4 regions of the Lysinibacillus sp. NPDC094403 genome follow, and region 2 is predicted to be linked to each of the others. Evidence: riboswitches for the same ligand, from Rfam matches in the RefSeq annotation. Region 2 holds a riboswitch; each other region holds the start of a gene.
What was found. A riboswitch is a leader RNA that binds a small molecule or an ion and turns the genes downstream of it on or off. The one in region 2 is predicted to bind S-adenosylmethionine.
Positions count from the first base shown of each region.

Region 1: linked by a shared signal. The riboswitch ahead of ACQKMV_RS19605 (cyclase family protein) and the one ahead of ACQKMV_RS07415 (methionine ABC transporter ATP-binding protein) in region 2 are both predicted to bind S-adenosylmethionine.
Region 3: linked by a shared signal. The riboswitch ahead of ACQKMV_RS00135 (MetQ/NlpA family ABC transporter substrate-binding protein) and the one ahead of ACQKMV_RS07415 (methionine ABC transporter ATP-binding protein) in region 2 are both predicted to bind S-adenosylmethionine.
Region 4: linked by a shared signal. The riboswitch ahead of ACQKMV_RS22645 (O-acetylhomoserine aminocarboxypropyltransferase/cysteine synthase family protein) and the one ahead of ACQKMV_RS07415 (methionine ABC transporter ATP-binding protein) in region 2 are both predicted to bind S-adenosylmethionine.

Region 1 is NZ_JBNNTL010000017.1:47,410-55,341, reverse strand. It holds gene ACQKMV_RS19640 (response regulator) at 1-282, shown strand, start outside; gene ACQKMV_RS19635 (VOC family protein) at 385-825, opposite strand; gene ACQKMV_RS19630 (GNAT family N-acetyltransferase) at 1,342-2,151, opposite strand; gene ACQKMV_RS19625 (aldo/keto reductase) at 2,380-3,225, shown strand; gene ACQKMV_RS19620 (winged helix-turn-helix transcriptional regulator) at 3,295-3,678, opposite strand; gene ACQKMV_RS19615 (MFS transporter) at 3,788-4,972, shown strand; gene ACQKMV_RS19610 (hypothetical protein) at 5,180-5,590, shown strand; SAM riboswitch class I at 5,738-5,842, shown strand; gene ACQKMV_RS19605 (cyclase family protein) at 5,940-6,677, shown strand; gene ACQKMV_RS19600 (DedA family protein) at 6,735-7,331, opposite strand; gene ACQKMV_RS19595 (Cof-type HAD-IIB family hydrolase) at 7,476-7,932, opposite strand, start outside.
Region 2 is NZ_JBNNTL010000003.1:70,195-78,126, forward strand. It holds gene ACQKMV_RS07395 (HEAT repeat domain-containing protein) at 1-599, opposite strand, end outside; gene ACQKMV_RS07400 (response regulator) at 596-1,480, opposite strand; gene ACQKMV_RS07405 (MetQ/NlpA family ABC transporter substrate-binding protein) at 1,768-2,616, opposite strand; gene ACQKMV_RS07410 (methionine ABC transporter permease) at 2,731-3,399, opposite strand; gene ACQKMV_RS07415 (methionine ABC transporter ATP-binding protein) at 3,389-4,417, opposite strand; SAM riboswitch class I at 4,569-4,672, opposite strand; gene ACQKMV_RS07420 (thioredoxin family protein) at 4,736-5,038, opposite strand; gene ACQKMV_RS07425 (toprim domain-containing protein) at 5,055-5,396, opposite strand; gene gcvH (glycine cleavage system protein GcvH) at 5,582-5,962, opposite strand; gene ACQKMV_RS07435 (arsenate reductase family protein) at 6,045-6,401, opposite strand; gene ACQKMV_RS07440 (hypothetical protein) at 6,483-6,674, opposite strand; gene ACQKMV_RS07445 (hypothetical protein) at 6,911-7,141, shown strand; gene ACQKMV_RS07450 (acyl-CoA dehydrogenase family protein) at 7,652-7,932, opposite strand, start outside.
Region 3 is NZ_JBNNTL010000001.1:23,198-31,129, reverse strand. It holds gene ACQKMV_RS00140 (pyridoxal phosphate-dependent aminotransferase) at 1-791, shown strand, start outside; SAM riboswitch class I at 1,145-1,249, shown strand; gene ACQKMV_RS00135 (MetQ/NlpA family ABC transporter substrate-binding protein) at 1,339-2,163, shown strand; gene ACQKMV_RS00130 (methionine ABC transporter ATP-binding protein) at 2,268-3,293, shown strand; gene ACQKMV_RS00125 (methionine ABC transporter permease) at 3,286-3,957, shown strand; gene ACQKMV_RS00120 (alpha-hydroxy acid oxidase) at 3,971-5,128, shown strand; gene ACQKMV_RS00115 (glycine C-acetyltransferase) at 5,312-6,511, opposite strand; gene ACQKMV_RS00110 (nucleotide kinase) at 6,570-7,646, opposite strand; gene ACQKMV_RS00105 (YczE/YyaS/YitT family protein) at 7,746-7,932, opposite strand, start outside.
Region 4 is NZ_JBNNTL010000028.1:10,052-17,983, reverse strand. It holds gene chrR (class II chromate reductase ChrR) at 1-61, opposite strand, end outside; gene ACQKMV_RS22660 (acetyl-CoA hydrolase/transferase family protein) at 348-1,868, shown strand; gene ACQKMV_RS22655 (DASS family sodium-coupled anion symporter) at 2,039-3,520, opposite strand; gene ACQKMV_RS22650 (glycerol-3-phosphate acyltransferase) at 3,713-4,345, opposite strand; SAM riboswitch class I at 4,642-4,755, shown strand; gene ACQKMV_RS22645 (O-acetylhomoserine aminocarboxypropyltransferase/cysteine synthase family protein) at 4,874-6,175, shown strand; gene ACQKMV_RS22640 (hypothetical protein) at 6,529-6,915, shown strand; gene ACQKMV_RS22635 (homoserine dehydrogenase) at 7,830-7,932, shown strand, end outside.

The sequences.
Region 1 (7,932 bases), on a different contig from region 2:
ATGCCTGATAAATTATTGCAAACTTTAGTGGAAATTAACGAGGGTAGTTACTATTATCCGTTATCAACGGACTATATCGAGGAATTAACTGACAGTGAAAAGCAAATATTACAATTGCTATGTGATGGATATAAACGTAAAGAGATTGCAACTATGTTATATGCAAGTGAACGTACGATTTCAAATCATATTCAGCATATATTTAATAAGTTAGATGTATCTTCCTCGTTAGAAGCTGTAACGAAAGGAATAAAATTAGGCTATATTCAGCCTAATTATTAACAACTTTAAAAGCAGAGCGTGCCATTAACATTGATAAAGTCACGCTCTGAATATAAAATTTCATCTGATTATTTATATAAGACAACTTCCTTTAAATTTTATCTATTTAATAATCAACATATCATTATCATCGAACTGCCACATGTCTCCATAAGCAACTTCCCAATAGTAGCCGTTTGGATCTTGGAAATAGCCACTATAGCCACCCCAGAATACAGTTTCTGGCTCCTTGACGATTTTTGCTCCTGCCTTTTTAGCTAAATCAAATACTTGATCTACCTCTTCTTTAGATTTTCCATTATAAGCGAGTGTAATCCCGTTAAAGCCATCTCCTATCGCAGGTGGATTTGCTTCGTTAATATCTTTTACTAAACGATGGATCGGAAACAGTGAGATTTTTGTACCTCCATTATTAAAGAAAATAACATCCGGGTTTGTTTCCTCACCATAAACAATCACTTCAAATCCCAGACCCTCTCGATAAAAACTAAGAGACTCGACCATATCTTTTACACCCAATGTGATTAAATTTAAACGATTCATCCCACTCTCTCCTTTATATCAATTTCGCCTTGGCGTAATTGCCGCTGACGCTTCGCTTTCGCGCAGATAAACAATGCGTCCGGATTTTGAATTGTGCTCAGGCCTGTACGAGGGTCGACACGATGTCGGTCATTTCGGTAATGCCACAGGACGTGGCGTTTTTACCGATGCAGGTCAGTTAGCCGTTTTCGCAGGATGCGAAGGTTTTAGGCTAACATCCTTTATTCATTCCTTTCAAAATCCGTGACATCCGCCGGAGGCTTTAGGTCAACAAATGTTTTTTGCGCGAAAGCGTAGTACTAACGCAGCGTCAGCAGCATGATGTTGGTCACTCAGTCGTTGCCACAGGACGTGGCTTTCTTAGACTGAGTTCCTCTATTTCAGTATGTGTTTGAATAGAATCCTTAGCTTCTGTAGATGAAGTTACAGAAAACATTTTTGCTGAATGAAGATAAAAGCATCAATTACTTATTCTATTTCAAGCAGCGAATACCCTTCTACCTTCTGGTAAACGTTTTATTTTACTTCTGTCCATATACTTTTTGTATAAGCCATTCTTAATCCACAGCGCTCCATATTATTTTGGCTTATGGATGCAAATTTTGCGTGACCTATTATTAAACTACAATTTTGTTGAAGAGCTTCGTTGATACGAAACTGTATTAAGGCTTGGTGAATCCCTTGATTACGGGCTATTGGCTTTACAGCGGATGCGGCCAAAATGGCTGTTCCATCATCTATAAACAAAGAGCCGATACCAACGTCCTCACCTTGAAGAGAAGCGATATAAAACGACCAACCTGGCTTGTCATACAAAACTTTATTATTTGCTGCGACACTTTCTGCTAAAAATGCTGGCATATCAAAACCCTCAACGTAGATATTTCCGTAACGATCAAATTCGGCTTCATTCATTTGTCTTATCTTAATGAGCGAATTCTTTGTTTTCCCTACCATCTCTTCATTTAGCTCACAATATAATGTTGCATGAAAATCACTCTGATAAAGGCCGGCGTTATGTAATTTTTGTAGTGAAGTAGCATTTGCGTATTGTGGAGCTAAATCAAAACGAGCTGGTATTTCTCTTGCTCTATAAAAGCTAAGGATTTTTTCTATGGTATTCTCCGAACTAAAACAATCGCCCTTTACCACATTGTAAGAAGGGCCTGGAATGTTCTTAATTGCGAAAGCATAGGCGCCATCAAATTGACCAACCTCCACTCCCATTGCATTGTTCTGAATTTCCTTAATTGCATTAAGCCTTGATTCGAACATCTTTATTTCGGTCTCTTCTAAGTGATTTGCCAAGTTTTTTGTTATTACCATACGTTCACCAACCCTTTTCGAAGATTCAATTTTCTACCACTAATTGTAACGTACTCAGAGGACCGAACCACGTAAATTAATAAAAATTTCTTACAGTGAACCATTGATTTCTCACAAAAGTAACCTCCACGTTTCTATGAAACCAAAAAGTGCGTACTTTTTTTTGCAATAGCACGGAAGCATAATAAAAAAGCAACAAAGCACAAATGAAAATTGGAGGACAGAAAAATGATTAATCATTTACAAGATAAAATTACATTAAATAACGGCTTACAAATGCCTGGTATGGGTCTAGGCGTATTTCAAGTACCGAATGATGTTACAGCAGAAATGGTAAAAAAGGCGATTGAGGTTGGTTACCGTAGTATCGATACTGCTGCTATTTATGGTAATGAAGCAGGGGTTGGTGAAGGTATTAGTCAGGCACTAGCAACTACTGGTTTAAAACGTGAGGATTTATTTATTACATCAAAAGTATGGAACGATGGCTTGAGCTATGAAGAGACAATTGCAGCATACGAGGACAGCTTAGAAAAATTAGGGCTAGATTATTTAGACCTATATCTCATTCATTGGCCAGGTAAAAATAAATTTGCAGAAGCTTGGAGAGCACTCGAAGATTTATACGAGCAAGTGAAAATTAAAGCTATTGGGGTATGTAACTTCCAAGTTTCGCACTTACAGGATCTTCTTAAAATAGCTCGTATCACACCAGTTATTAACCAAGTGGAACTACATCCACGATTGCAACAAACTGAGGTACGTTCATTCTGCGAAGAGCACAATATCCAAGTGGAAGCTTGGGCACCATTAATGCAAGGTGGACTTCTTGATAATGAAACTATTTCAAAAATAGCTGAAAAATACGGGAAATCAAATGCTCAAGTTATCTTGCGCTGGGATATTCAAAATGGTATCGCCACAATTCCAAAATCTGTGCGCAAAGAACGTATGATTCAAAACGCTGATATTTTTGATTTCACACTAACTGATGAAGAGATGGCAATCATTAACGCCATGAATCTAGAACAACGTGTTGGACCAAACCCAGATGAGTTTGATTTTGTCATGTAAGCGATAGTTATGTAAACGTGAAAGAGACTGTCTTATTTTCTTCTCGTAGACAGTCTCTTACCAATCTATTTAAGATGTATGCATCATCGCGATATCTTCATCACGTTGCATTAACAGTACATCTTCACCTTTATCTTGTAGCTTTTCGATATGTTTTTCACCCCAAGTGCAAAGCATGTTCAGCACAGGGTCCATTTCTTGACCATAAGGTGTTAGCGAATATTCAACTTTCGGCGGTACTTGATTGAACACCTTGCGATTAATTAATCCAGACTGCTCTAATTCACGCAATTGGCTTGTTAGCATTTTTTGCGAAATGCCTGGAATCAATCGGCGAAATTCATTCGTACGAATCTGACCATGGTGGTTCAGATGACAAAGAATAATAGGTTTCCATTTACTCCCAATTACTTCAAGAGTGGCTTCGACACCAATATTATAAACTTTTTTCATTGTAAACCCCCTGTAATATTCAAAAGTAACTAAAAGTACCCTACGAACTTTTTGGTATGTATGAATATTACTATACACTATATAAAAAATCAAAGGAGATATTATTAGAATGAAAGATACAAAAGTGCCGAATGCCAAACTAACATTACTCGCACTTGCCATCAGTGCATTTGGTATCGGCTCTACAGAATTTATAAGCGTCGGATTACTTCCATTAATTACAAAAGATTTTGATATAACATTAAGTACTGCGGGCTTAACCGTATCCATATATGCACTAGGTGTAACTATTGGTGCACCACTTTTAACAGCATTAACATCGCGCCTTAGCCGCAAAAATGTGTTACTGCTCGTTATGGTGCTGTTTCTTATCGGTAATTTACTTGCAGCTTTAGCACCCTCATTTTCATTACTACTATCTGGGCGTGTTATTTCAGCATTGGCACATGGTGTGTTTATGTCTATTGCCTCTGTTATTGCTGCAGATGTTGTGGCACCTAATAAACGAGCAAGTGCAATAGCTTTTATGTTTACAGGGCTAACATTAGCAACTGTCACTGGTGTCCCGCTAGGAACTTTTATTGGACAAGTAACTGATTGGCGAATGTCGTTCATTTTCATTGTTCTCATAGGCATTATTGGATTAATTAGTAATGCCCTGCTTGTGCCAAGTCAGTTATCGAAAGGTAATTCCATATCCATTCGAGATATTGGTAAAGTATTAGGGAATATTCGAATGTTATTAATCCTCTTTATTACTGCAATTGGGTATGGTGGCGCATTCGTTGTATACACCTATGTTTCTCCAATTTTAGAACAGTATATGGGCTACTCACCTAAAACAATAGTCGTGATCTTAGTTGTATACGGTATTTGTGTTGCCATCGGTAATACATTAGGTGGTTGTTTTGCGAATAATAACCCTTTACGCTCTATCTTTATTATCTTTATAGGCTTAGCATTGGCCGTACTCGGCATCGGCTTCTTTTTGGAATCATCAATCATTGGATTATTGATGGTCTTTATGATGGGGCTATTTATGTTTATGAATGTGCCAGGATTACAGCTTTATGCCGTTCAGCTTTCAGAAAAGTATATACCATCAGCTATTTCAATGGCTTCAGCATTAAACATTTCAGCTTTTAACATTGGCATTTTTCTAGGGTCATACATTGGAGGATTCATCATTCGCCACCAATCTTTAGCTCATACTCCTATTTACGGATTCAGCATGGTGATGATTGCTGCAGCTACTACATTTCTATGGTTACTCTTTGATAGAAATAAACTTTGAAGATTTATCGGAACAAAATCTCATTTTATCGGAACAATTTTAGCTTTTATCGGAATCTTTTCTCGTTTTATCGGAACAATTTCAATTTTTATCAACGGGTGCCTCCTCGGGGACTAGTCACAGTTGAGACCCTGGAACGAAGCGGCAGCAACAAATGGCTTTGTTGTACATAATATAAGGTATCAGCATAGGATAGGAGGAATTTAGTTGTATTACAATCCTTATCCGTATTTTGTCTATCCAAATTATTATCCGGCATGGGTAATGGCAAATCAGCCAACAATTCAACACCCTTCTAGCCATCTAGCAATGCCGACAAACCCAACGAATAGAAGTCCATTTCCAATCGTCAATACAAAGAAATTGAAGACTTCCGCGAAACGGATCAAGGATATTATGCAGCAAGCACAATTACTTACGGATAAAATTGATGAATCAGAGCAATTTGCACATGATCTTATGGACGCGGCACAACAATCAAAGAAAACAGAAGTTGAAAAGTTAATTGCGTCAACAGGCATTACTATAAAATACGAAACTACCTATACACCAGATGGATTTCGTATAACATTTACTGAAAGTAGCTGTTGTAAGCTGACACTAATTTTGGGTTGGTGAAGAGTTGGTCCTTTGAAGAGGGCCTCTTTTTTTGCCTTTAGCATCTTTATGCATTCTAACCTTGTATCCCTATTGAACTTGTAAACTATAAATAAATATGCTAAAGTATTTGTGATTGTTATTTCTGAAAATTCTTATATTGTTTTTTTCTTATCAAGAGAGACGGAGGGATTGGCCCTATGAAGTCTCAGCAACCAGCCTATAGGTATGGTGCTAATTCCAATTGGCAAAATTCAGCCTTGAAGATGAGAAGACGACTTACTTATGTTGCATTGCAAAAGAGTCCTCTTCTTCAAGGAGGACTCTTTTTTATTTTTACATTCTAATTAAAAGAAAGCAGGGAACTATTATGACAAACGAACTTTTACAAGCAATTCAACTATTGAAATCGAAAGAATGGGTAGATTTAACACATACATTTGGTCCGAATTCTCCTCATTTCTTTATGTTTGATGATGCAAAATTTGAAACATTATTTTCCCATGAGGATGGCTTCTTTGCACAACAATTCACCTTCCCTGGGCAATACGGAACACATATCGACCCACCTATTCATTTTGTGCGAGATACACGTTATTTAGAAGAATTGGAGCTAAAAGAACTAGTGCTACCACTAATCGTTATTGATAAATCGAAGGCAGCCGAAATTAATAACGACTACACGTTAAGTATTCAAGATATTCTTGACTTTGAAGCTGAATATGGAGAAATTGAAGCAGGTACCTTTGTTGCGCTGCGTACCGATTGGAGTAAACGTTGGCCAGATAAAGAGTCTTTCAGCAATAAGGACGCTGATGGTAATAATCATATTCCTGGCTGGGGATTAGAAGCGTTACAATTTTTATTCAACGAACGAAAAGTAAGTGCTATTGGCCACGAAACTTTTGACACGGATTCAGCAGCAGATTTTCGTAAAAACGGTAAGTTAGACGGTGAATATTTTGTGCTAGATCAGGATACTTACCAAATTGAGCTTATGACAAATTTGGATAAACTACCTCCAAAAGGGGCCGCTATATTCAATATTGTGCCAAAGCCTGAAAAAGCGTCTGGATTCCCTGTCCGTTCATTCGCAATATTACCTTAATATAGCAAAGGTCTGATTCAGTAAATATAGAATCAGACCTTTCTTCATGAAAATAATTTATTTCGATGTATTCTTTCTTTTGAAAACAAAATAAACGATCAACATTATTATTAAGAACAATACTATGAGATAAATACTGTAGTGGGATAAATAGAACGCAACATAATGCCATTTCTCTCCAAGTACTTTTCCTAAAGTAATAAAAGTAAATGTCCATATAGTTGCTCCCGTATATGCAAAGAAAGCAAATTTTTTATAAGGATAATTATTAATAGCCGCAATATATGCTGTTAGATGCCGCACACCAGGAATAAAATATCCTATTAATAATAATCCAGGACCTATTTTCGCAAATAACTTTTTAGTAAAATCAATTTTCTGTTCAGTAATATGGATTTTCGAACCGTATTTTTGCAATAAAGGTAGCCCGAATTTATAACCTATATAGTAGCTCAGGGTAATCCCCCCTGCCGCACCTACGATAGCGCTGATTAAAGCTGGGATATGTGCGAGAGTTTCGCGATAAACGCTATACCCTACATATGTTAAAAATATCTCATCTGGAAGTGGCAGCCCAACAATCCCTCCAACTAGGATAAGAATGATGCCAAAATATCCGTAATGTTCAATAAGAGATTGCACGTGATGCGCCATAATTCCATCCCACCTAAAGCATAATGATTTCTTTTCAATGTTAACTTTATAATAACTCAAAGTAGGCAACATTATGAGTATTATAACGTTCATAAAGTTTTCCCCAACGTATAGTGGCTAGTCCATGCTATAAATATAGTTTTCTTAAACTATTATTTGTAGCTCACGTAGAGCAAACTCAATACCATCATCAGTTGATTTCTTCGTTATAAAATCAGCGACATTTTTTAAGGCTTCACTACCATTGCCCATTGCAATACCAAGGCCAACCTGTTCCAGCATGTCGATATCATTATCTCCATCCCCAAAAGCAAGTGCTTCCTTAGGACTTAAGTTGAAATAATCTAGTACAGCTTGAACAGCAATCGATTTGGAAACATCATGCTGCAAAACATTTGTAATGTACGGATGCCATCTTTTAAACAATAAATGAGGAAATTGTGAGGTATATCTATTCTCTATATCCTCATTACCATACAAACACATTAAGTAAACCTCTTGCGTTAAAATATCCTCATTAATAACAGGATACTCCAGCAAAGATAATGTCTCTTGCATAACTTTTAATGTCTCTTTTTCTTGGACGTTATTCATCGATAAT
Region 2 (7,932 bases):
AATAATCGAATAAATACGTCATCCTCTAACAATACAAATAATCTTCTATATTCGCTTTCAGAGTAATTGACGCTCGATTCTTTAATTTTTCCGATAAACAATTCTGGTTGGAAGAGAGAATATATTTTTAACAGCTGAAAATATTCCTCCTCCGAAATTTTGGTTTTCTCGAATTGTTGACAAGTTCCTAATAATGCCTCTATTTGTAAATCAGCAATACGATATAAAGCATTCATCCTAATACTCCATCGTTTACTTGATAAATCCTTTTCATAAAACTCTTTTAAATAGAGATTAGAAAACTCTTTGATTTTATGTTCAACTTTTTCATCCAATATATTTTTCAAATAAGATGAAAAGATTATTTCTATAGCTGCTACTTGAGCTTTTCCACGGGGTACAAGGACCATAGAGAAATTTTCATCATTGATTAAATAGTTGTACCAGTTTTGTGAATAGTTTTGTAAAAAAGTATCACGCGTTGCTGCATAACGAATCTCCTGCTGGCGCTGAAAAAGTAGATAGATCATAAATAAAAATAGAACTACTAATAAAACAACAATGACGGTTAAAAGAAAAGAAATCGATAGCTGCATCATAGCCAAAACCTCGCAAAAGTTCGCCTAATTTTTGCTTCTAACAAACGTAAATTAAAAGGTTTTACAATATATTCATCGACGCCACCTTCATAAGCATTAAGTGTCGCCCCTTCTGAGTTTCGTTCTGACATCATATAAATGATGAATTTTTTCTCATTCGGCATTTCTCTCAAAATGTGCAAAATTTCTAAGCCATTTTTACGTGGTAAAATATCATTCATCACAACTAAATGCATATGGCCTGTTTTATAGCTATCGGACTGCAAAAAACTATAGCCATCTTCATAGGTAGCAACATCTAAAGTAAAATGAGGAATGTCTAAGTGATTAATTGTTGTTTCTAATACTTTTCTAAAGATTGCATTTTGTTCAATAATACTTACCTTTACTTGCTCAGTTGGTTGTACACAATAATCTGTAACCTGTTCTATTGACCAAGTCGGCTGTTCACCATTCGCTAGTTTTTGCTTATTTTTGTCTAACAAAGTTTCAAAGGTAACGCTATTATTTCTAATTTCAGTAATGGAGGCTTTTAAAGCTATTTGCCGAAATTCCCTTTCTTGCTTAAGAATCGCAAAAATCCGTTTTAAAAACGCCTTTACCTCTACTTCACTACTTTGCAGAAAAAATATTCCCCAATGCACGCCATCTGCTAATTGGAAAAGTAAATCTGTTTTTCGTATTTTTGATTTTAGAAATGCTGAAATTTGATGATTCACATGATCACGTTCTATACCAGTGCCTTGTGAGGAATTAGCTAATTTAAAAAAGACTGCTGTCATTGTTAAACGAGAGCGAATAACACTCTCACGCAAAATCTCAAAATAGCCCTTCACCTCATGCTCCTGCATGAGTTCTTCTGCAATGATTAATTTATTCATTAGTATTCACTCCAGTTGATGTAAGAAGTATTTCATTCTCCCTCATTATTTTTCTATTATTCTCTTGAATTATAAACACAACAACTATAGTAATAAAGATGGCTTAACAATTTCTATACAAAATTTATGGTAATTCGATTACTTTTAAAATATATTATATTTTTGTTATAAACCACAACAGAAGAAGCACTTTGTTAAAAAACTTTTTTCTGATAAAAGACTTCTTTTTAGGCAAGAAAAAAAGTATGTAAGCTTTATAACTTACATACCCTTTTCGATAATTTTAATTATTTAACTGGTACAACTGAGCCTTTCCATTCATCAAGAATGAAATCTTGGATCTCTTTAGATTTTAATACTTCTACTAATTTTTTAATTTCTGGTTTTGATTCATCACCAGCACGAACAGCGATAATGTTTACATAAGGAGATTCTTTATCTTCTAGAGAAATTGCATCTTTCAATGGATTTAGTCCGTTGTCGATTGCGTAGTTAGAATTGATAAGAACTGCATCACCTTCATTATTTTCATACATTTGTACAAGCATTTCAGGCGCTGTATTTGCATCGAATTTGAAGTTTTTAGGATTTTCTTTAACATCTTTAAGTTCAGCAGATGTTTTATCTACTCCATCCTTAAGTTTAATTAAACCCTTAGCTTCTAATAATGAAAGCATACGCCCGTGATCTGCAACAGAGTTAGAAAGTAAAATTGTTGCACCCTCTGGTAAATCCTCAAGAGATTTATATTTTTTAGAGTAGATACCGATTGGTTCAATATGAATACCACCAGCGTTTACAAAATCATAACCCTTTTCTTTAATTTCTTTCTCTAAATAAGGGATGTGTTGGAAGTAGTTTGCATCAAGATCGCCAGATTCTAAATCTTGGTTTGGTAATACATAATCTTGATATTTTTCAATTTTAAGATCGATACCTTCTTTAGCTAAAATTGGTTTTGCTTTTTCCAGAATAACCGCATGAGGTGTATTCGAAGCACCTACTGTTAACGTTACTTTTTCTTTACTATCATTAGATGATGAGCCTGAGCTTGTATCTTCTTTTTTACCAGCACCACAAGCGGCTAAAGCTAGTACTAATACTGATAAAAATAATCCTGCTAATAACTTCTTCATTTTATTACTCTCCCTTTTTTCTTATTTACATATGTTAGCGGTATAAAACCGAGATAACCTCTTAGATGTTCGTAACTGGATACTCTTTTTGTCACAATTTTTATTAGCGCTTCTTTAGCGTTTATCTGTTTTGATCGTAATCATGTCGCCAATCCATTGAATAACAAATACAACTATTAAGATTAATATAGTCGACATTAAAGTTACATCTGTGCGATTACGTTGGAAACCATCTAAGAATGCTAAGTTTCCTAGACCACCTGCACCGATAATACCTGCCATCGCAGTATAGCCAACAAGTGCTACAGCCGTTACAGTAATACCAGAAATAAGCGCTGGTAACGATTCTGGAATTAATACTTTCCAAATAATCGTTGACGTTTTGGCACCCATTGAACGAGCTGCTTCAATAACACCTTTATCAATTTCACGTAAAGCAATTAATACCATTCGTGCATAGAATGGTGCAGCTCCAATAATTAGTGCTGGTAAAGCCGCATCTGCGCCACGAATTGTGCCAAGTAAAAATTTCGTAAATGGAATTAACAAGATAATCAAAACGATAAATGGAATCGAACGGAAAATGTTAACGATTGAGCCTGTTAAAAAGTTCACAATTTTATTGGCCCATAGTTGGTTGGGACTTGATAAAAACAATAAGATTCCAATCATTAATCCAAGTATAAATGTGATAACCGTAGAAATTGTTGTCATGTACAATGTTTCATACGTAGCGTCCCACATTTTTTCCCAGTCGACATTCGGAAAAAGACTAGTTAGCATTTGCAATCACCTCCGTTTGTACTTCGACTGTATTTAAGTAGCTAAGTGCAGCAGTAACATTGGCCTCCGAGCCATCAATTTGCACAATAAGTGTACCGTACGCGCCATTTTTCGTTTGCGAAATATTACCATGTACAATACTTACTTCTACATCAAACTGTTTCACAAGATGCGAAATGACAGGCTGCTCTGTTTTTTCTCCTACAAAGATTAGCTTAACAAGTTGTCCATTAGGATAATTTGCTTTAATTTGTGCCACGGTTTCCTGTGTTTCCTTCGTATCTGTAATTTGAGAAACGAATTTTTTCGTAATGGCAGCTTGTGGAGCTTGGAATACTTGTAATACTTCACCACGTTCTACAATTTCTCCAGCTTCCATAACCGCTACACGATGACAAATTTTGCGAATAACGTGCATTTCATGTGTGATTAACACAATCGTTAGACCTAATCGTTCGTTAATATCGACAAGTAGATCAAGGATAGCATCTGTTGTCTCCGGATCGAGTGCAGATGTTGCCTCATCACATAACAGTACCTCTGGGTTATTAGCAAGCGCACGAGCTATACCTACACGTTGCTTTTGCCCCCCTGATAGTTGTGATGGATACGCCTTAGCGCGTCCATCTAGACCAACAAGTGTTATCAATTCTTTCACACGTGCTTCACGTTGTGCCTTTGGAACACCTGCTATCTCTAGTGGGAAAGCGATGTTTTCCGCAACGGTTCTAGACCAAAGTAAATTGAAATGTTGGAAAATCATACTGACCTTTTGTCTAGCATCTCTGAGCTTTTGCCCCTTTATGGATGAAAATTCTTGATTGTTAACTGTCACCCTACCAGATGTAGGCTTTTCTAAACCGTTTAACAATCGAATCATTGTACTTTTACCAGCGCCACTATAGCCGATAATGCCAAAAATTTCACCTTTATTAATAGAAAGGTTGACGTCTTTAACTGCAGTTAATTCGCCATTCGTAGTTTTGTATTTCTTCGTAATATTTTGAAGATTAATCATAGCGAATTCTCCTTTTCTTATATCAATTATGCCTCGCATAATTGCGGCCAACGTGATGTTGGTCACTCAGTCGTGTGTTGATAGAAGTTAAAAAAACCCCTTCACTTATAGACAAGTAGAAGGGGTCACGTAACTTATACGCTAAACCGTTCTCTCATCTTTCAAAGATAAATCTTTGGGTGATTTGGCACCTTTTCACATTGTGATGGTTGCTGGGCTTCATAGGGCACTTCCCTCCGCCGCTCTTTATAAGAGTTCGATATATTTATTGTTTTTTAATATATTTGTTACTTTACCACGCGATTAATATTCAGTCAATTAGTTTTTTAACAATTCGTATAAATATGGTACGGATTGAAAGGCATAAACTTTTTCTGTTACTTTTCCGCCTTCACATACGAGTAAACATGGTACACTTTCGATTTTATTATCATAAGCTATTTGCTCGAAAAAATTAATATTCGCTTTACCTACTTGTAGCTGTGGTAGCAATTGCTCAACAACCGTCATCATTTTCGATGCAACTGCACACGTTCCACACATTGGCGTATATAAATAAAAGGCAGCCTTTTCACCTGACTGGACAACCGCGTCCCACTGCTCTTTTGACCATTCTTCCATCATTTTTCACGCAACCTTACAAAATATATTCATTATGGATTGAGAAGTGTGCACGAAGCAATATCGCTGCTAACACCTTCTTCGGAGTTGTCTCAACTTCCTTATATGTTGGCATCGTACGTAAATGCTCAGCCTCTGGATAATGTCTGTCCATTAATGCTCGTAGTTTATCACCCGATGTATCTGCATCAAAAAACGTATAAAGCTCACAACCCTCGTATGGATCAAGTAGCTCTTCTAATTGATGCACACCAATTGTACCATTCGTACAAAGTATTTTAACATCTTCATTTAAAATAGGTTCAATTTGAAGCTTATCCGATCGGCCTTCGACAATTAAGCATTTTCCCTCGACCATCACGCCACCCCCATTTAGACATATCCCTTATAATTCATTATATCAATAAACTTGATCGTTGATACAGTTAGACACCTATTGATAAAGGAATATACTTGCATTCTCCTCACTGTTATAGTAGCGGGATGAATGAAGATAATAAAAAACGTCGGTAGTTTCCGACGTTTTTCTAATTCAGGCTTGTCTTATTCTGCAATCATTTCTTCGTATTGCTCAGCTGTCATAAGTTTTTCAACTTCTGATGCATCAGCAGGCTCTACAACGATCATCCAAGCTTTTTCATATGGTGATTCATTAACGAATTCTGGGCTATCTTCTAAATCTGCATTTACTTCAACTACTGTACCTGAGATTGGTGCGTATAATTCAGAAACTGTTTTTACAGATTCAACGCTACCGAATGGATCATCAGTTTTGATTTCGTCGCCAACTTGTGGAAGTTCAACGAAAACGATATCTCCAAGTTCAGCTTGTGCGAAGTGAGAAATACCGATACGTACTTTACCATCTTCTAATTTTACCCATTCATGCTCTTCAGAGTAACGTAAGTCTTTTGGTGTGCTCATGCAATAAACCCCTCCATAAAATATGTAGTATATTCACTTTCAGTTTGCCATACTTCTCCTATAAAAACAAGGATAAATAGGGTTATTTCCAAGCTTGCTCAAAATCTGATTCTTTAAACCCTAAAGTTACTTTTTTCCCGTCTGTTACAATTGGACGTTTAATCAGCATACCATCTGAAGCAAGCAATTCAAGCTGCTCCTCTTCAGTCATATCAGCAAGCTTATCCTTCAAGCCAAGCTCACGATATTTCATACCAGAAGTATTAAAGAATTTCTTTAACGGTTGTCCACTAGCTTGCCATAGGTTTGATAATTCGTCCTTTGTAGGCGGTTGTTCGACAATGTGTACCTCTTCGTATGAAATCTTATTGTCATTTAGCCATTTTTGAGCTTTTTTACAAGTAGTACATTTTGGATAATGAATAAATTGAATCGTCATTTATAGGCTCCTCTACTATCATTATTAGGACACTACATTTTCAGTGTCTCCCTCATTTTCTGTAGTATACCATCATAACCGTTACGAGCCAAAATGAAACTCATTATGCCAAAGCGTGGGGTTGATTTCCGTTCCAGCTGGGCGCTTTGTCGCTGACGCTTCGCTTTCGCGCAGAGCAAAACTTCCTGTGAGCGAGCGTCGAGCCGCTTCCTCCGCTAAAGGAACGAAGGCTAAGTGCGTCACGTCCTGTGACAATGCCTTCGTGACCAACATCGTGTTGGCCTCAGGGTCTCGCCTGTCTCGCTTTCCCAAGGGAGTCGAGTAGCCTTCCACTCCAATCAGCAATAGTGTAGAACTTTTATAAAATTTATGCATTTTAAAAGTGAACGTAATGATTGCTCTTCTATAATAGTTACGACGATTGTGCTTTCACATAAGTAAATTATTATAAAATGGCAGAAAATATATACTAAGTGAAGTAATTGATTGGAGTGGAGGCTGGGCGACTCATGATGCTATCGGCGGTTCTCGAAAATTTATCAGCGATTATCATGTTGTTATCAGCGATTCTCGGCAATTTATCAGCGATTTTCTTGATGTTATCAGCGATTCTCAGCATTTTATCAGCGATTTTCTTGATGTTATCAGCGATTGGCATTTTGGAGTGGTCCGCTTTCGCGCTGATAAACATGTTGTTGCTGTCAATCCGCTTTCGCACAGACGAAACTCTTTTGCTATAAAACGACAGTCAGAGGATTCACACACAGTTTTGTGTATGAATCCTTTTTTGCTCTTTGGAAGGTGGATGTCGATAAAATTCAGAAGTTAGGTGATAAAACGTGAAAGTTGGTCGATAAATTTCAAAAGTTGGTAGATAAAACGTAAAAGTGTTCCGATAAAACTCAAAAGTTGAATGATATTTTTGTTAAAACATATGTCATGTGAATCAGTTGATTGGAGTGGAGGCTGGGCGACTCCTTGGATCACAGTGTCACAGATGAGACCCTGGAGCGAGCATCGCGAGTGAAGCGGCTCATCGGACGCCCCCAGGAAGCTTTGCTCTGTGCGAAAGCGTAGTGTTAACGTAGCGGCAGCAACAAATGTTTTCTGTAGCGAAAGCAAAGCGACAGCTACAAAGCGCCCAGCCGGAACGGAAATCAACCCCTCGTTTGGCCGAAGAACTTTACTTTTATTCCCAACAAAAAACCTAGCTATCTCATCTATGCGGATAGCCAGGTTAGTCTGCTCTATTAAACTACAAATTTTTCTGCTTCAATTAATTTAACAGAAGCTTCGCGTTTCTTCGCGATTAAATTGTATGGGTTGTTGCGAGTTAATTTACGTAGTGCAGACAATGTCATGCGTGCTGCGTCGCCGTCTGCTGAAGCAAGAATCGTATCTTTTGCTTCTTTTTCAATTTCTGCAAATGCTTCTTGGCAGAAGATCTGAGTGTAAAGTAATTTTTGATGAGCTTTTTCAGCACCATCACGAGCAATCGCTTTTTCTGTACGTAATACTGCTGATTCCATTG
Region 3 (7,932 bases), on a different contig from region 2:
CAGATTACTTATCTGGTGTCATATTAGGTGATGTTAGTTTTGAAGTCATGCCACTTTTTGCAGAGAATAATTTCCTGCCTGATTATAATGCTTTATCCAATGAAGTAAAAGAAAAGGCAAAGCTTCTTTACTTGAATTACCCGAATAATCCAACTGGTGGTACTGCAACACTTGAATTTTTCGAAGAAACAGTACGCTTTGCAAAAGAGCACAATATTATCGTATCACATGATTTTGCCTACGGGGCGATTGGATTTGACGGCAATAGACCTATTAGCTTCCTGCAAGCTGACGGTGCAAAAGATGTCGGTATCGAAATGTATACATTATCCAAAACGTATAATATGGCAGGCTGGCGCATTGGTTTTGCAGTTGGTAACCCTGATATTGTTGCAGCCATTAACCTTATTCAAGATCATCTATTTTGTAGTCAATTTCCTGCAGTGCAACAAGCTGCGGCAGTTGCACTTACTGCTTCTCAAAGTTGCGCTGATAAGCTAAGAGAGACTTATGAGCGTCGACGAAACGTCCTTATCGAAGAAGCTCAGCGAATTGGTTGGCAAGTAACAGCACCTAGAGGCTCTTTCTTTGCATGGCTCCCTGTCCCATTAGGTTTTACGAGTGAACAATTTGCTGATTTATTGCTCGACAAAGCTGATATCGCAGTAGCTGCAGGTAACGGCTTCGGTCAATATGGTGAAGGTTATGTGCGGGTTGGCCTACTTGTTAGCGAAGACCGCTTACGTGAAGCAATCAGCAGAATTGAAAAGTTAAACTTATTTAGCTCATGAGCATTTTAGTCCCTCTACCTAAGTAAGACCCTATCAAAACTGTCCCCTTTGCGCATATTTGCTTTGGAGACAGTTTTTTCATTTTACTATCTTCCTTGGTTGCTTCAGCCCTTCTTCTAGTGGATAAAATAGTGACCTGTTTCTTCAGCAAACTGTCGAATATGATAAATCCCTTGTACTTCTGCTAAAACGAAATAGGCAGTGATAACAATATTCCCGCCTTACTTTAACAGACATTCCCATGCCTCTTTTTAACTAAAAATAATAAAATAAAAAATTTAAAAAATTCGATTGATTACTATATCCTATAATTTATATTAGTTCTATCGGATTTACAAAAAAATATTATAAATCTCTTATCAAGAGTAGCTGAGGGACTGGCCCTATGAAGCTCGGCAACCTCCTTTTTTAAGGAAGGTGCTAAATCCTGCAAACGATAATCGTTTGAAAGATAAGAGAGGACGTTTTTTCATGAGCCTCTCTTAGTTTTTTTAAGAGAGTTTTTTTTATTTTTAATAACCGATAAAACAATATTGGAGGTTTTCTCATGAAAAAGAAAAACAAAATTTTATTAGGTTTAGCGAGTCTCACATTGGTAGCAGCGTTAGTAGGCTGTGGTACTAAAGAAGATAGTAAAAGTAAGGCTATTAATGAAAATAAAATTGTAGTGGGTGTAACTTCTGGTCCACACGAACAAATTGCAGAGGCTGCTGCAAAAGTTGCCAAAGAAAATGGCTTAGAGGTAGAACTAAAAACTTTCTCTGATTATGTTTTACCAAATACATCATTAGCCGAGGGTGATCTTGATGCAAACAGCTATCAACACAAGCCATTCCTCGATACATTTAACAAAGATCACAATACAGATTTAGTGCCAGTAGGAAAAACAATTTTAACTCCTATGGGCATATACTCTAAGAAATATAAATCATTCGATGAAATTCCTGATGGTGCAACATTCGGATTACCAAATGATCCAACAAACGGGGCACGTGCACTATTTGTCCTTCAAGAGGCAGGCATTATTAAATTAAAAGACAGAGCAGATTTAACAGCATCTATTCGTGATGTGGAAGAAAACAAAAAGAATTTGAAATTCATTGAATTAGAGGCTGCACAAATTCCAAAACAACTTAGTGAAGTAGATGTAGCAGCTATAAACACGAACTTCGCTCTTGATGCTGGCATTAATCCTAAAAAAGACTCCATTTTTTTAGAATCTACTAACTCTCCATATGTAAACTACATTGCGGTACGTGCTGAAAACAAGGATGACCCAACGATTAAAAAATTTGTTGAAGCTTATCAATCTGAAGAAGTACGCAAATTTATTGAAGAGGAATTCAAAGGTTCTATAATTCCAAGCTGGTAAGTAACGATAAAGGTTCTTTCATATAATCGAGAATCTGCGAGACTCCTACAGGAAAGCTAGCAGATTCTTGCTTTATAGAAGGACTTAGAAAGGAGATATTCAGTATGATTCAATTAGAAAATATATCAAAAGAATTTAAAACTAAAAAAGGTATCGTCAAAGCAGTAGATGGTATCAACTTGCATGTCAAAAAAGGTGAAATTCATGGGGTTATTAGCTACAGTGGTGCAGGAAAAAGTACCCTTATTCGCTGTGTCAATTTATTAGAGCGTCCAACAACAGGGAAAGTATTGATTGATAATGTAGATATTACTGCCCTTTCTCTAAACGACCTTCGCAAAACACGTCAAAAAATCGGGATGATCTTCCAACATTTTAATCTCTTAAAAACAGCGACCGTTTACAACAATATCTCGGTACCATTAAAGCTTCTAGGCTATAACGACTCTGAAGTGAAAAACCGCGTTGCAAAATATGCAGAAATTGTTGGCCTAACAGAGAAATTAGATAGCTACCCTAGCCAGCTTTCAGGTGGTCAAAAGCAACGTGTGGCTATTGCGCGTGCCCTTGCCCAAGAGCCTGAGATTTTACTAAGTGATGAAGCGACAAGTGCACTCGATCCTGAAACAACTGACGCTATTCTTGAGCTTCTGTTGAAAATTAATCGTGAGTTAGGTATCACTATTTTACTTATTACACATGAAATGAATGTTATTCAAAAGATTTGCGATGATGTTTCCGTTCTTGAATCAGGAGCGGTTGTAGAATATGGCTCTGCTATAGAACTATTTTCGAAGCCTCAGCACCCAACGACACGAAAGTTTTTAAACACTATTTCTCAACGCAATTTGTCTCCTTCTCTTATCGAGCAATTAAATCTTTCCGGAAGTGTGATTCGTTTAACATTCCTTGGTGAAAGTACTGGGAAACCATTACTTGCAGAAGTGAGCAAAGTGTATGATGTTCAACCAAATATTTTAACAGCCAATATCATCGAATTAAAAAACGGCATTGTCGGTAATATTGTCGTGCATCTACACGGTAAAGCTCATATCGTAGAAAAAGCACTTAAGTATTTTACAGAAAACGGAGTAGGCGTTGAGGAGTTAGGAGGCGAATTAAATGAATAGCATTCAAAGCTTCTTTGCAGATTGGTCAGATGTTATTGGGAAATCTATTATTGAAACCTTCCAAATGGTCGGGATTTCATTATTCTTTTCTATTTTAATTGGGATCCCTTTAGGGCTTTTAATCGTTTTAACTCGCCAGGGACAATCATTTGAAAATAAATTTCTCTATCAATTTTTCAATTTATTTATTAATATTATTCGCTCTGTACCGTTCATTATTTTACTATTTTTCATTTTACCGTTCACGAAGCTAATCGTTGGCACAACTATCGGTGTAAAAGGTGTTATTGTTCCGCTTGTTGTTTATACAGCGCCTTATATTGCGCGACTTATGGAAACGGCACTTTTAGAAGTTGATCCAGGTGTTGTGGAAGCTTATACAGCAATGGGTATTAAACGTCGTCATATTATTTGGAATGTCTTACTACGTGAGGCTCGCCCATCCATTATTTTAGGTTTAACGATTGCCACAATCGGTCTTATAGGAGCAACTGCAATGGCAGGAATGGTTGGTGCTGGTGGTTTAGGTGATCTTGCATATCGCTACGGTCATTTACGTTATGAGGTCGATGTGATGTATGCGACAGTGTTTATCTTAATCATCCTAGTTCAGAGTATTCAATCAATAGGTAACCGCTTTGCTGCGAAACTAAAGAAAGATTAGTAGGATGATTACGATGACAAAGACAACAGATTGCGATCTACTGTTAAAGAATATTAATGCACAAGCCCCCTTCCCTATTTGCTTTACAGATTTAGAAAAGGCTGTTGCAGAAAAATTGGAGGCTGGTCCGTTTGGCTACATCCGTTCAGGCGCTGGGGGTGAGCAAACATTACGAAATAACCGCGCAGCCTTTGAAAAATACTCTATTATTCCACGTTTTTTACATGATGTTTCAAGTATTGATACATCGATTGAGCTGTTCGGAAAAGTACATCCAACACCTTTCTTATTTGCTCCTGTTGGTATGAACAGAATGGCACATGACGAGGGAGAGCTTGCCGTTGCGCGTGCAGCTGATCAGTTAAAAATTCCTTATATTCAAAGTACAGTTTCAAGCTATGCACTTGAGGATGTAGCACAAACAGCTCCCACTGCTACTAAATGGTTTCAATTATATTGGTCAACAAATGAGGAAATTGCCTATAGCATGGCCACACGAGCAGAGGCTGCTGGTTTTGAGGCTATTGTTTTAACTGTAGATACAGTCATGCTCGGCTGGCGTGAAGAAGATGTTCGCAATCAATTTTCACCATTAAAGCTTGGGTATGCGCGAGGAAACTATATGAATGACCCTGTTTTTACTGCTTCCTTACCAGATGATTCATTTGAGTCATATGTACAGGGCGTTTTGCAAAATGTTTTCCATCCAACATTAAATTGGGACAATGTGCGTGAATTAAAGCGCCGTTCTAATCTCCCTATTTTATTGAAGGGAATCTTACATCCAGAAGACGCAAAACTAGCTATAGAAAATGGCATTGATGGAATAATCGTATCAAACCACGGTGGTCGTCAATTGGATGGCGTAATTGGTTCACTTGATGCACTTCCCGACATTGTGAAAGCTGTAAAGGGACAAATTCCTGTTATTTTAGATAGCGGTGTGTATCGAGGTATGGATGCTCTTAAGGCACTCGCTTTAGGAGCAGATGCTGTAGCCATTGGACGTCCCTTTGTCTATGGGCTTGCCTTAGAAGGACAGCAAGGCGTCGAAAAAGTAATGACGAATTTATATGATGAATTAAAAGTTTCTATCGCATTAGCGGGGGCAATATCTGTAAAGGGACTACGCGATATCACATTAGTGAAAAAAGATGGCGTCGATCAATAAAGCAGTCCTGCATTTCGAGGTGGCAATCCGTCACTTCGATTGTTTTATCCGTCGCTTCGGCTCTTCTTTCCGTCGCTTCGGCTCTTCTTTCCGTCGCTCTGGCTCTTCCATCCGTCACTTCGACCTTACTATCTGTCTGAACCTCAAAAAAGGGCTACCTCACTATTGAGGCAGCCCAAATTTTTATTGAATAACGCCTAGCTCACGGCCGACTTTTTCGTAGATTGCAAGAGCATCGTCCAGCATTTCTTTTGTATGTGCCGCTGTAGGCATGTTACGAACACGTCCTGTGCCTTTTGGAACCGTTGGGAAGACGATTGATTTAGCGTAGACGCCCTCTTCAAATAAGCGACGTGAAAATTCCTGCGTAAGCTTTTCATCACCAATAATACATGGTGTAATTGGCGTTTCCGATGCACCAATATTAAAGCCTAGCTTAGCAAGACCTGCTTTTAAATAATCGCCATTTTCCCAAAGCTTATCGTGGAGCTCTGTTGAGTCAATCAGCATTTGTACTGCCGCTGTAATCGCAGCAACATCACCTGGTGGTAATGCTGTTGAGAATAAAAATGGACGAGAACGCACTTTCAGCCAATCAATTAAATTTTTCTTACCTGCTACATATCCACCAACAACACCAATTGCTTTAGAAAGTGTACCAATTTGGAAGTCAATTTCTTTTTCTAAACCGAAATGCTTCACAGTACCTTTTCCTTTACCTGTTACACCTGAACCGTGTGCATCATCGACATATGTTATTAAATCAAACTCTTTCGCAATCTCAACGATTTCTGGTAATTTTGCAATATCACCGTCCATTGAGAATACACCATCAGTAATGACCATGACTTTATTGTATAAGCCTGATTCTTTTGCTTCCTTTGCCTTTGCACGTAAATCGTCCATATCAGAGTGATTGTAAGCAATGATTTTCGCACGTGATAAACGACAGCCATCAATAATCGATGCATGGTTTAATTGGTCTGAAAGAATCGCATCATTTTTATCCATAACAGCTGAAATAGCTGCCATATTACAGTTAAAACCTGATTGATAAGAGATAGCTGCTTCTGTTCCTTTAAATTCAGCAAGCTTTTCCTCTAATTTTACGTGTAAATCAAGTGTACCGTTAATAGTACGGACTGCACCAGCCCCCACACCGTATGTCTCAATTGTTTCTTTGGCAATACGCTTTAAATCTTCATTCGTTGCTAAGCCAAGATAGTTGTTTGATGATAGATTAACTAGATTTTTGCCACGTACCTGAATAATTGGGCCGTTTGCTCCCTCTACTGGATCAATTTCATTGTATAAGCCTTGACTATGTAAGGCTTGTAGGTTTTCATCTAAAAATGCATTCAATACTTTTGACAAGCGTATCATCCTTTCCTAGGAAAACTGTTCTAGTCCCTAGTGTAGCACAAGGATGCTATTAGAAAAATTACTTTGTTAATCTTTCGAATAGTGGGGCAGTTTTTTCTCGCCAAAGAGATGACGATATACAATTATCTAATAATCGACGGACTGTATACTCCGCTTCCGCATAACGCTTCGAATAACCCATTGCATCCTGCATTGCTTCTTTATACTTTGCCCGAATATCTTCAATTTTAGCTTCTGCTTCCTGTGAAATTGCGCAATGTTCCCCTATATCGAAAATTTCATCGCCAAGTCTCTCGGCCTGAGGTTCAAAGACATGTGGATCTGTACTATCAAAGATGCAGAAATTCAACTCCGGGATAATAACCATGTCAACAGAGTTTGAATCCAAGCCACACCAAATAACTTGTGCATCGAGCCCTCTCGCATTTGCTTCGTCTGCTAAACCTTTCATTAAAGAAGATTTACCTGTACCTGGCTTCCCTTTAATCATCAATCTTCGAGCTACGTTTTTTGTCATACTTTCTACTGTATTTTCGGCCCCCCTCGGTGTTAATGTTCCGAGTAAGCGATGCGTGCGCATTCCTGTTTTATTTAAGACAATCGATTGGAAAACATCTGTCTTTAAATTTTCAACCTGGTCATTTAATGCCTGCCAGTTCATACAGCTCTGTGTGACTACTTCCCAATCATCATGGATCTTTATAGCACTATTCAGCTTCGAAATACACTTCTCACGCCAAGACTCTCGTTCCGTCATTGCATCAGCGAGCTGTTCGCCAACTCTTTCAAGCTGTATTTCTTCTAAACAATCATAAAACGACATCACCCGATGCTTGGTGCCAAGGAAAATCGGTTCAATCCCCCACCCCGATGACCATACAAATAGTCGATTACATCCTTGAATATACACCGCCTCAACAATATCCTCCAGCAAAGCATGCTTAAACCACTCCACCGCAAAGCCTTGCTTCACATAAAAATACCCAAGCTCTTTAAGAAGCTCTGATCCTTTAAACGTCGGTGCTCCCTGTAAAATATAAACTAATTCAGCCTCATCCATCATTTCTTTATATAAATGTTTAACTCCTTGCCCAGTCAGTGCGTGTCCATAATAATAGGTCACATTTCCGTTCAATTTCGATCCCCCTTTATCATATGCCTTGCATTATATGAAGCAACTTAAAAAAAAATGAAAAGCTACTTCTATCTTTCACAGATAAAAGTGGCTTCCCATTTAATAGAATGGCTTCATTTCCTCGACATTGCCAATACACTTCATTAATACCTTCCGACAATAAGGTAATGAATATTGCACAATATAGCCTGATGTTAAAGCAATGACCACTGTACCAACACCAACTGGACCACCAAGTAACCATCCAAAAATCGTGACAAACACCTCAATACCCATTCGCGCTGTT
Region 4 (7,932 bases), on a different contig from region 2:
AAATCGGATTTCCATCGTAAATACGAACCGAAGAGTGGTTACGTAATAATTCTTTAACCATCTATAAAATCTCCTTTTCCCCTTTATATATATCAAGAGCATATCACGCTTCTTCTTCAAAATCGAACTTTTTAGATGTTGAAATTATTTTTAAATAATTTACAAATGCATAAAATTTCTCGTAAAACAAATTATTTTGTTAGTTATAGATTAAAAATTCTAAATAGTTTAAAATTATGTATGCGACGGTTTATTTGGTTAGATTTCTAATAATTGGATGACTATACCAGAATGATTGAACCAAGTAATCTAGTTGAACAAAATAAAGTGGGATGGAGGAATAAGGGATGGCAGAAAAGTTGGCGAAAAAGCTACGTAATGAACAGCTACGGAGCAAGGTTGTAACAGCAGAAGAAGCAGCATCTTGGATTAAGGATGGTATGGTACTTGGGATGAGCGGGTTTACACGTGCGGGTGATGTTAAAGTGGTACCTCTTGCACTAGTAGAGAAAGCTAAAAAAGAGAACTTCCAAGTAGATGTATATACAGGTGCATCACTTGGCCCAGAAGTTGACCAATACTTAGCACAAGCTGGCGTTATTCGTAAACGTGGACCTTTCCAAGCAGATGCCGGTATTCGTAACAAAATCAACAGTGGCGAAATCACATTCGTTGATGCGCATCTATCACATAATGCGGAACTAGTACGTCAAGGTATTATTGGTCCTATTGATTTTGCGATTATTGAAGCGGCTGCTATAACAGAAGACGGCTTACTAATTCCTACAACTTCAGTTGGTAACTCTCCGATTTTTGTACAAGAGGCAGACCAAATAATCATTGAGTTGAACGTAGCTCAGCTTGATGCATTAGAAGGTGTGCATGATATTTTCGTACCAGGACCACAGGGAGAACGGGATCCAATTCCATTACAATATGTATCCGATCGGCTGGGCACACCTGGTATACCACTAGATTTAGACAAAGTAAAAGGTATTGTCATTTCAGATATTTTAGATGCACCATCAACGATCGTTCCTGCGGATGAAGAAACAGATATTATGGCTAATCATTTATTAAATTTCCTACGTGAAGAAATTAAAGTAGGGCGTTTAACAACAAGCTTAAGACCAATTCAATCAGGTGTAGGCTCAGTAGCAAATGCCGTTTTATTAGGTTTTAAAGATTCTGAGTTTGAGAACTTAGAAGTATATTCAGAAGTACTGCAAGACGCGGTATTCGAATTAATTGATGCAGGGAAGGTAAACTTTGCATCTGCAACTTCTATTACTCTTTCCGAGGAAGTTGGAAACAGAGTTTATGGTAATTTTGAGAAATATGCAGATAAACTAGTATTACGTCCACAGGAAATTTCTAACCAACCAGAAATCATTCGCCGACTCGGATTAATTTCTGTTAATACAGCGCTTGAAGTAGATATTTACGGGAATGTGAATTCTACGCATGTTTCTGGCACAAAAATGATGAATGGAATCGGCGGTTCTGGAGACTTTGCTCGTAATGCGCGATTAGGTATTTTCGTCACAAAATCTTATGCGAAAGGCGGAAATATTTCTAGTATCGTTCCAATGGTATCGCATGTAGACCATACAGAGCATGATGTAGACGTAATTGTCACAGAGCAGGGAGTAGCAGACTTACGTGGGCTTGCTCCAAAAGAACGGGTTGGGCTCATTATCGATAACTGTGCCCATCCGGAATATCGTGAGCAATTATGGAAGTATTTTAACGATGCCAATGAAGCAACAGGTGGACACCATACGCCTCACAATCTAGAAAAAGCACTATCATGGCATGTGAATTACGCAAAAAATGGTACGATGAAGAACCCTGCTTTATCGAAATAATAAAGTTGTAAAGCCTTGAAGGACAGTTGATTTGTTCCTTCAAGGCTTTTAATTGTTATTAATGTAATCTCGAAAGCCTAGGAGCTCTACGAAGTGGTCGAGTAACCCCGAGAAGTGATCGGGTACCCCCCTGAACTGCTCAGCTATCCAAAGAAAAACCTATCTGCTTCTTACAATAATCCAATCCATTTCCAATACGTTGCGGAGAACAGAAGGACTAGGATGTATCCAATAATCGTTAATGGAATACCGGATTTTAAGAAATCCTTTGTTGTAAAGGCTCCTGTACCATAGGCAAGCATATTTTGCGGTGCACTAATAGGTAAGAGGAAGCCAAAGCTAATAACGAATTGTTGCACGATAACGAAACCAACCTGATCAACATTAGTCGTTAATGTTGAGGCTAAAACGATAAATACTGGTATAAGTGCAGATGCTAAGCTTGTTGCACTTGCAAAACCTAAATGAATAAGAATATTAAATAAAGTAACAAGCGCGATTGTTGCAAGAATTGGCATAGAATCTAAACCGAGTGAACCGAATACTTTATCAGATAACCACGATGCACCTTTAGTATTAAGTAAAACCGTCCCTAGCATAATTCCTACTGCAAAGACAATAATTGTCCCCCAAGGAATATGCGGTTCAACTTGCTTCCACGAATAGACCCCGATTTTTGGCATTAATAAAATGGCGATTGCAACGATTGTGACGGTTGTCGTATCGAATGGGTGAAGTTTGCCCTCGGTAGACCAGAAAAATAGTAAAACTACCGATGTTATGATTAAACGAATTTCAGGAGCTTTTAATGGACCAAGTTCCGCAAGCTGTTTTTTGATTACTTCTCTACCGCCTTCAATATTACTTGTTTCAGGCTTAATTAGTGTAATCATAATGAAAAATAGAGCTACTGACATGATGATTGAGAAGGGGGCAGCGTAAAGTAACCAAGAACCCCAAGAAATATCAACACCAAATTGTTCTTTAATAAAATTTAAAGCGACCATATTTTGAGCTGCTGCCGTTTTAATACCGATATTCCAAATGGAGACAGCTTGCACAGAGGTAATGACAAGTAAAGCAGCAAGTCGACTATCAAGTGGTAACCCAAATGCTGCTACCATTCCGAGTAGTATTGGGACAACTGCGCCTGCACGTGCAGTAGCAGAAGGGACAAAGAATGCGAGTGCAATAGATACTAAAATAGCACCGAATACAATGGCTTTCGTTTTTGTCCCTACTAGTGAAAGTATCCATAGTGCAAGACGTTTATGTAAATTCGTAATTTGCATGGCTGCCGCTAGGAAAAGAGCTGCGGCTACGAGTGCAACTGCAGAATTACTAAATCCACTTAATGCTAATTTTAATGCATCCGATGTTCCTAGCGCTCTTGCTGGATCTTCCATTGACGGAGCCAACCCTAATAAAATTGTAACAAGAGCAATAATCATGGCAGAGCTAACGGGATAGGAGACAGCTTCTGTAACCCAAAGAATGACTGCAAAAGCTAAGATAGCTAAAGCCCGTTGTCCAGCTACAGGTAAATCGCCGTTATTAGGTAAAAAAATAATGATAATTAGTGAAGCGAAAGCTAATCCAATCCAGAGCGGCTTCAAATTACGTTTCGATTTTGCTTGTTCAGAAGTAGACATACTTTTTCATCCTTTCTATAAACGTGGATATTATTTCCTGTAACATCGGCTAGTAAAATGCTTTATTAAGAAAGTAATTTGTTTATTTATTGTAAAGAAAATTTACATGTGAAATACTCTCAATTTATAGCGATAACGGGCAGTTACGAGAAAAAATGCGGTCACAGAAAAGACGAAAATTTCCAAAAGATATTATTTTTTCTTTTTGAATGCAGAGGTCACTTTAGGCTCAGTTCCCTGTATTAATCGTTTAATATTTTCGAGATGCAAAATGAGCGCTATGCCAAAAAGTAATAAGGCTATAATCGTTGGGCCAACTCCAGGAATCCATAAATATGTGGCTGTACAAAAAACAAGATAAAATTCAAGTACACCGGCAATTAAATAGTTCGTAGCGAAAGATAAAATAACAAATAAAATGAGTGCAAATAAGCCAATTTTCCAATCGACCGCAAGTAATATCCCGATGATTGAAGCAGTTCCTTTGCCACCATTGAAGCCCATATAAAATGGAAAATTATGACCTAGAATGACACCGGCAGCTACGATATAGGTAAAGAGCCAAACTTGTACTTCTGTTAATTGTGTAGTATCTGCTAGATAGACATGAGCACCGATAATAGCTGCAACGCCTTTACCGATATCGATAAGTGCAACTAAGATACCGTATTTCCATCCAAGGGAAAGTGTTGCATTAGAGGCACCTGCATTGCCAAAACCAGACTTTTTTAGATCTACTCCGGATAAAAATTGAGCAACTTTAGAACCGTGAATACAGCCAATAAAATAACCAGCAAGAAGAAAAATGATAACGGCCTTTATCATAAAAGTCCTCCTTTCTAAATAAATAGGCTCATCACCAAAAGATAGGAGTGAAATTTGTTTAAATCTATACCATTTATATAATTTGATTGGAGGCTGGACGCCCCTAGGAAAGCGTCCAGTCGGAACGGAAATCAACCCCACGTTTTGGTGATAAACTATTAAATATTAAAATAGTGTATGCGTTTGTATTACATAAAAAAGCAGACAGAAGTTTCGGAAAAAATAAAATTTTAGTGTTGACAGAGAAAAAGTCTATGTTTTATACTGTGTAACAACGATGGAAATTGAATCTCATACTCTTATCAAGAGCGGCGGAGGGATAGGCCCTATGATGCCCGGCAACCAGTAAGTGACGAACTTGCTAAGGTGCTAATTCCTACAGATTCTTATTTGGATCTGGCAGATAAGGGGAGGAAAACTTGCAACCGCAACCCTCTTCTTAGCTGAAGAGGGTTTTTTGTTTTCTACTGAAAAAATCCTCCTCATCTCCGGTACCATCGTAAAAAAATAACCATTTGGAGGTATACAATGACAAATTTTAAACCAGAAACATTGCTGTTACACGGTGGCCAAGAGCCAGACCCGGTAACAGGATCTCGTACAGTACCCGTATATCGCTCAACGGCATTCGTTTTTAAAGACACTGCTCATGCGCAACGTCTTTTTGCCTTAGAGGAAGCTGGCAATATTTACACGCGCATTACAAACCCAACTGTAGATGTTTTTGAAAAGCGAGTCGCTTTATTAGAAGGCGGTACAGCAGCAGTAGCACTTTCATCTGGTGCAGCAGCAATCGCATTTTCCATTTTAAATCTTGCAGGTGCAGGGGATGAAATTGTTGCAGCTAGCTCTTTATACGGAGGTACTTATAATTTATTCGCCAACACACTACCAAACTACGGTATTAAAACGATTTTCGTAGACGAAACAAATCCAGAAAATTTCCGAGCAGCTATTACTGATAAAACAAAGGCCGTGTTCGCTGAAATTTACGGGAACCCAAGTTTAAAGGTACTAGATATTGAAAAGGTAGCAAATATTGCACATGAAAACGGCTTGCCATTAATTATTGATAGCACATTTGCTTCGCCATATGGCTCTACACCAATTGACTTCGGTGCTGATATCGTCGTTCATTCCGCAACAAAATGGATTGGCGGCCATGGTACAACTTTAGGTGGCGTTGTAGTAGATGCAGGGAAGTTTGATTGGACTCGTGGACGTTTCCCAGGCTTTACTGAACCAGATGCTTCATATCATGGTTTGCGTTATGGTATTGACACAGCAGCAGCTGCATTTGCCACAAAACTGCGTGTACAATTACTACGCGACTTTGGACCAACATTAAGTGCAGATGCAGCATTTAATTTATTACAAGGATTAGAAACGCTTCATTTGCGTATTCCTAAACACAATGAAAATGCACTAGCAGTAGCTGAATATTTACGAAACCACCCATCTGTGGAATATGTAAATTACAATGGCTTAGAAGATTTCCCTACTCATGATTTAGCAAAAAAATATTTGAGAAATGGCTTCGGTTCAGTGCTTACTTTCGGTATTAAAGGTGGACGTGAAGCAGGACGTAAATTAATCGATAGTGTGAAATTATTCTCGCACGTAGCAAATGTAGGGGATGCCAAATCATTAATTATTCATCCTGCATCTACTACACATCAGCAACTATCAGCTGAAGAGCTAATCCAAACTGGCGTAACCGAGTCGCTCATTCGCTTATCCATCGGTCTAGAGGCAATAGAGGACATTATTGCAGATTTAGAACAAGCTATTGAACAAGTAACAGCTTCACAACAACAAGTAGAAGCATAATAATAAAAAAACATTGGTTAATGTTGTAGCGTTTACGTATTTTCTCATTCGATTGGCCTCATTTGGTAATGCGTAAAACGTTGCTGCATCATCCGCTCGCCTCATTTGGTGAGAGTAAGGAAATTGTTTAAAATTAATACCAAGTAATTTTATAAGTATTATTGACTTACTTAAATCCTTGTTTTATACTAGGGATTAAGAAAAGTGTTCGAAAGGCTACCAACCTAGAACCAATTTATAGACTAATTTAGTTTTCATAAGTGCTCCCCCACTTTTGAATATATAAAGAGGAGTAGTTGCTCAGCCAGTAGCTACTCTTATCTACAAAAACTGATGATAAGGAGTGTTTTTAAATGGGAAATGTTTATAGTGCGCAAAACATAGCATCTTATCTTATTTATGAATTAAATGAAGGTCATGTATTTGTGAACAACATGTCCATTCAAAACATACTTGCGTCAGTTGAGCGTAAATGGAAAGAGATCTTTGGACATTCTACGTTTAAGGAAATCGTTTATGGCAAAGAGGAAGGTTATACAGTAAAAGAAGTTTTCGAAGCTTATGAAAGCTATGGAGCAAATCATATTCCTCTACCTGCGACAGAGTATTACTTAAAATACGGTACATTCCAATTAGTTGAACGTACGTATGCAATACCAAATTTCACGCAAGAGGAAATAGGATTGGTGCAACAAGCTTTAACTCAATATCGTTATAAATTGCTAGCCAAAGCTAGCTAATTATCCCTCATATAATCGGGCTCATTCTCTGCTGCTACAGGGAATGAGCTTTTTAAATTAGATGATGAAATATACAGAAAAAAATTTTTATTAATATATTTTAAAAGAACAATTTTTATGAATGTCTTTACATACATATATAATAGAAGAAAGGCATTTATTTTTGGTACATCACCAAAAGTTGTGGATGACATTTGTTAAAAATTTATGCCATATATAAGTTAATCTTCGTTCTGACTGGGCGACTCCTTGGGGATCAGCAATAGAGTAGCAAAGGCTAAAACCATCACATCCTTCGCGACCAACGTCGGTGCCGTTGCCGCTTCGCTTTCGCGCAAAAGACATCTGTTGGCCCGGACCCTGGAGCGAGCAAATAGGGGAACGAAGGCTAAGAACATCACATCCTGTGATAACGCCTTCGTGACCAACATCCTGTTGGCCCAAGCGGCTCATCGAACGCCCTCAGTCGAAACGGAAATCAACCACACATTATGGTGATGATCCTTATTTTTTATAAAGAATCGTCAATATTTGTTCAATTAATATAGATCAAGTGAAAAATCATTATTAAAAGGGATGAAAACGATTTCTTTTGCACTCCTAGAGGAAACAAATGTCCATCCTAGAAAGATTTTTCTTGTGCAATGTATGTATTTACGTTACAATTTTCTTTAAGTTGAATTTTGAATTATTTGAATTTGTTTGTTTCACAGACTTTGTATCTTTATTCGGAATATTTTTGTAGCGAGAGTGAAACAACATGACTAAATATCTGATTGAAAACGAAGTGTTAGAGACACGGCAAGTTGACCTGCTTTGTAAAGTCGGCGCACAATTCAAAATCTGTACGAATTAAGCTGAGACGAAATAAATATAATGAAACTGCGGAATGTAAGTTGGAGGGAATAACAACAATGGCAACTATAAAGGCAGCTATATTAGGATTTGGAACGGTAGGTCAAGGAATTTACCATATTTTAAACGAAAAGCGCGAAGAGCTTAAAAATAAATTAGGAA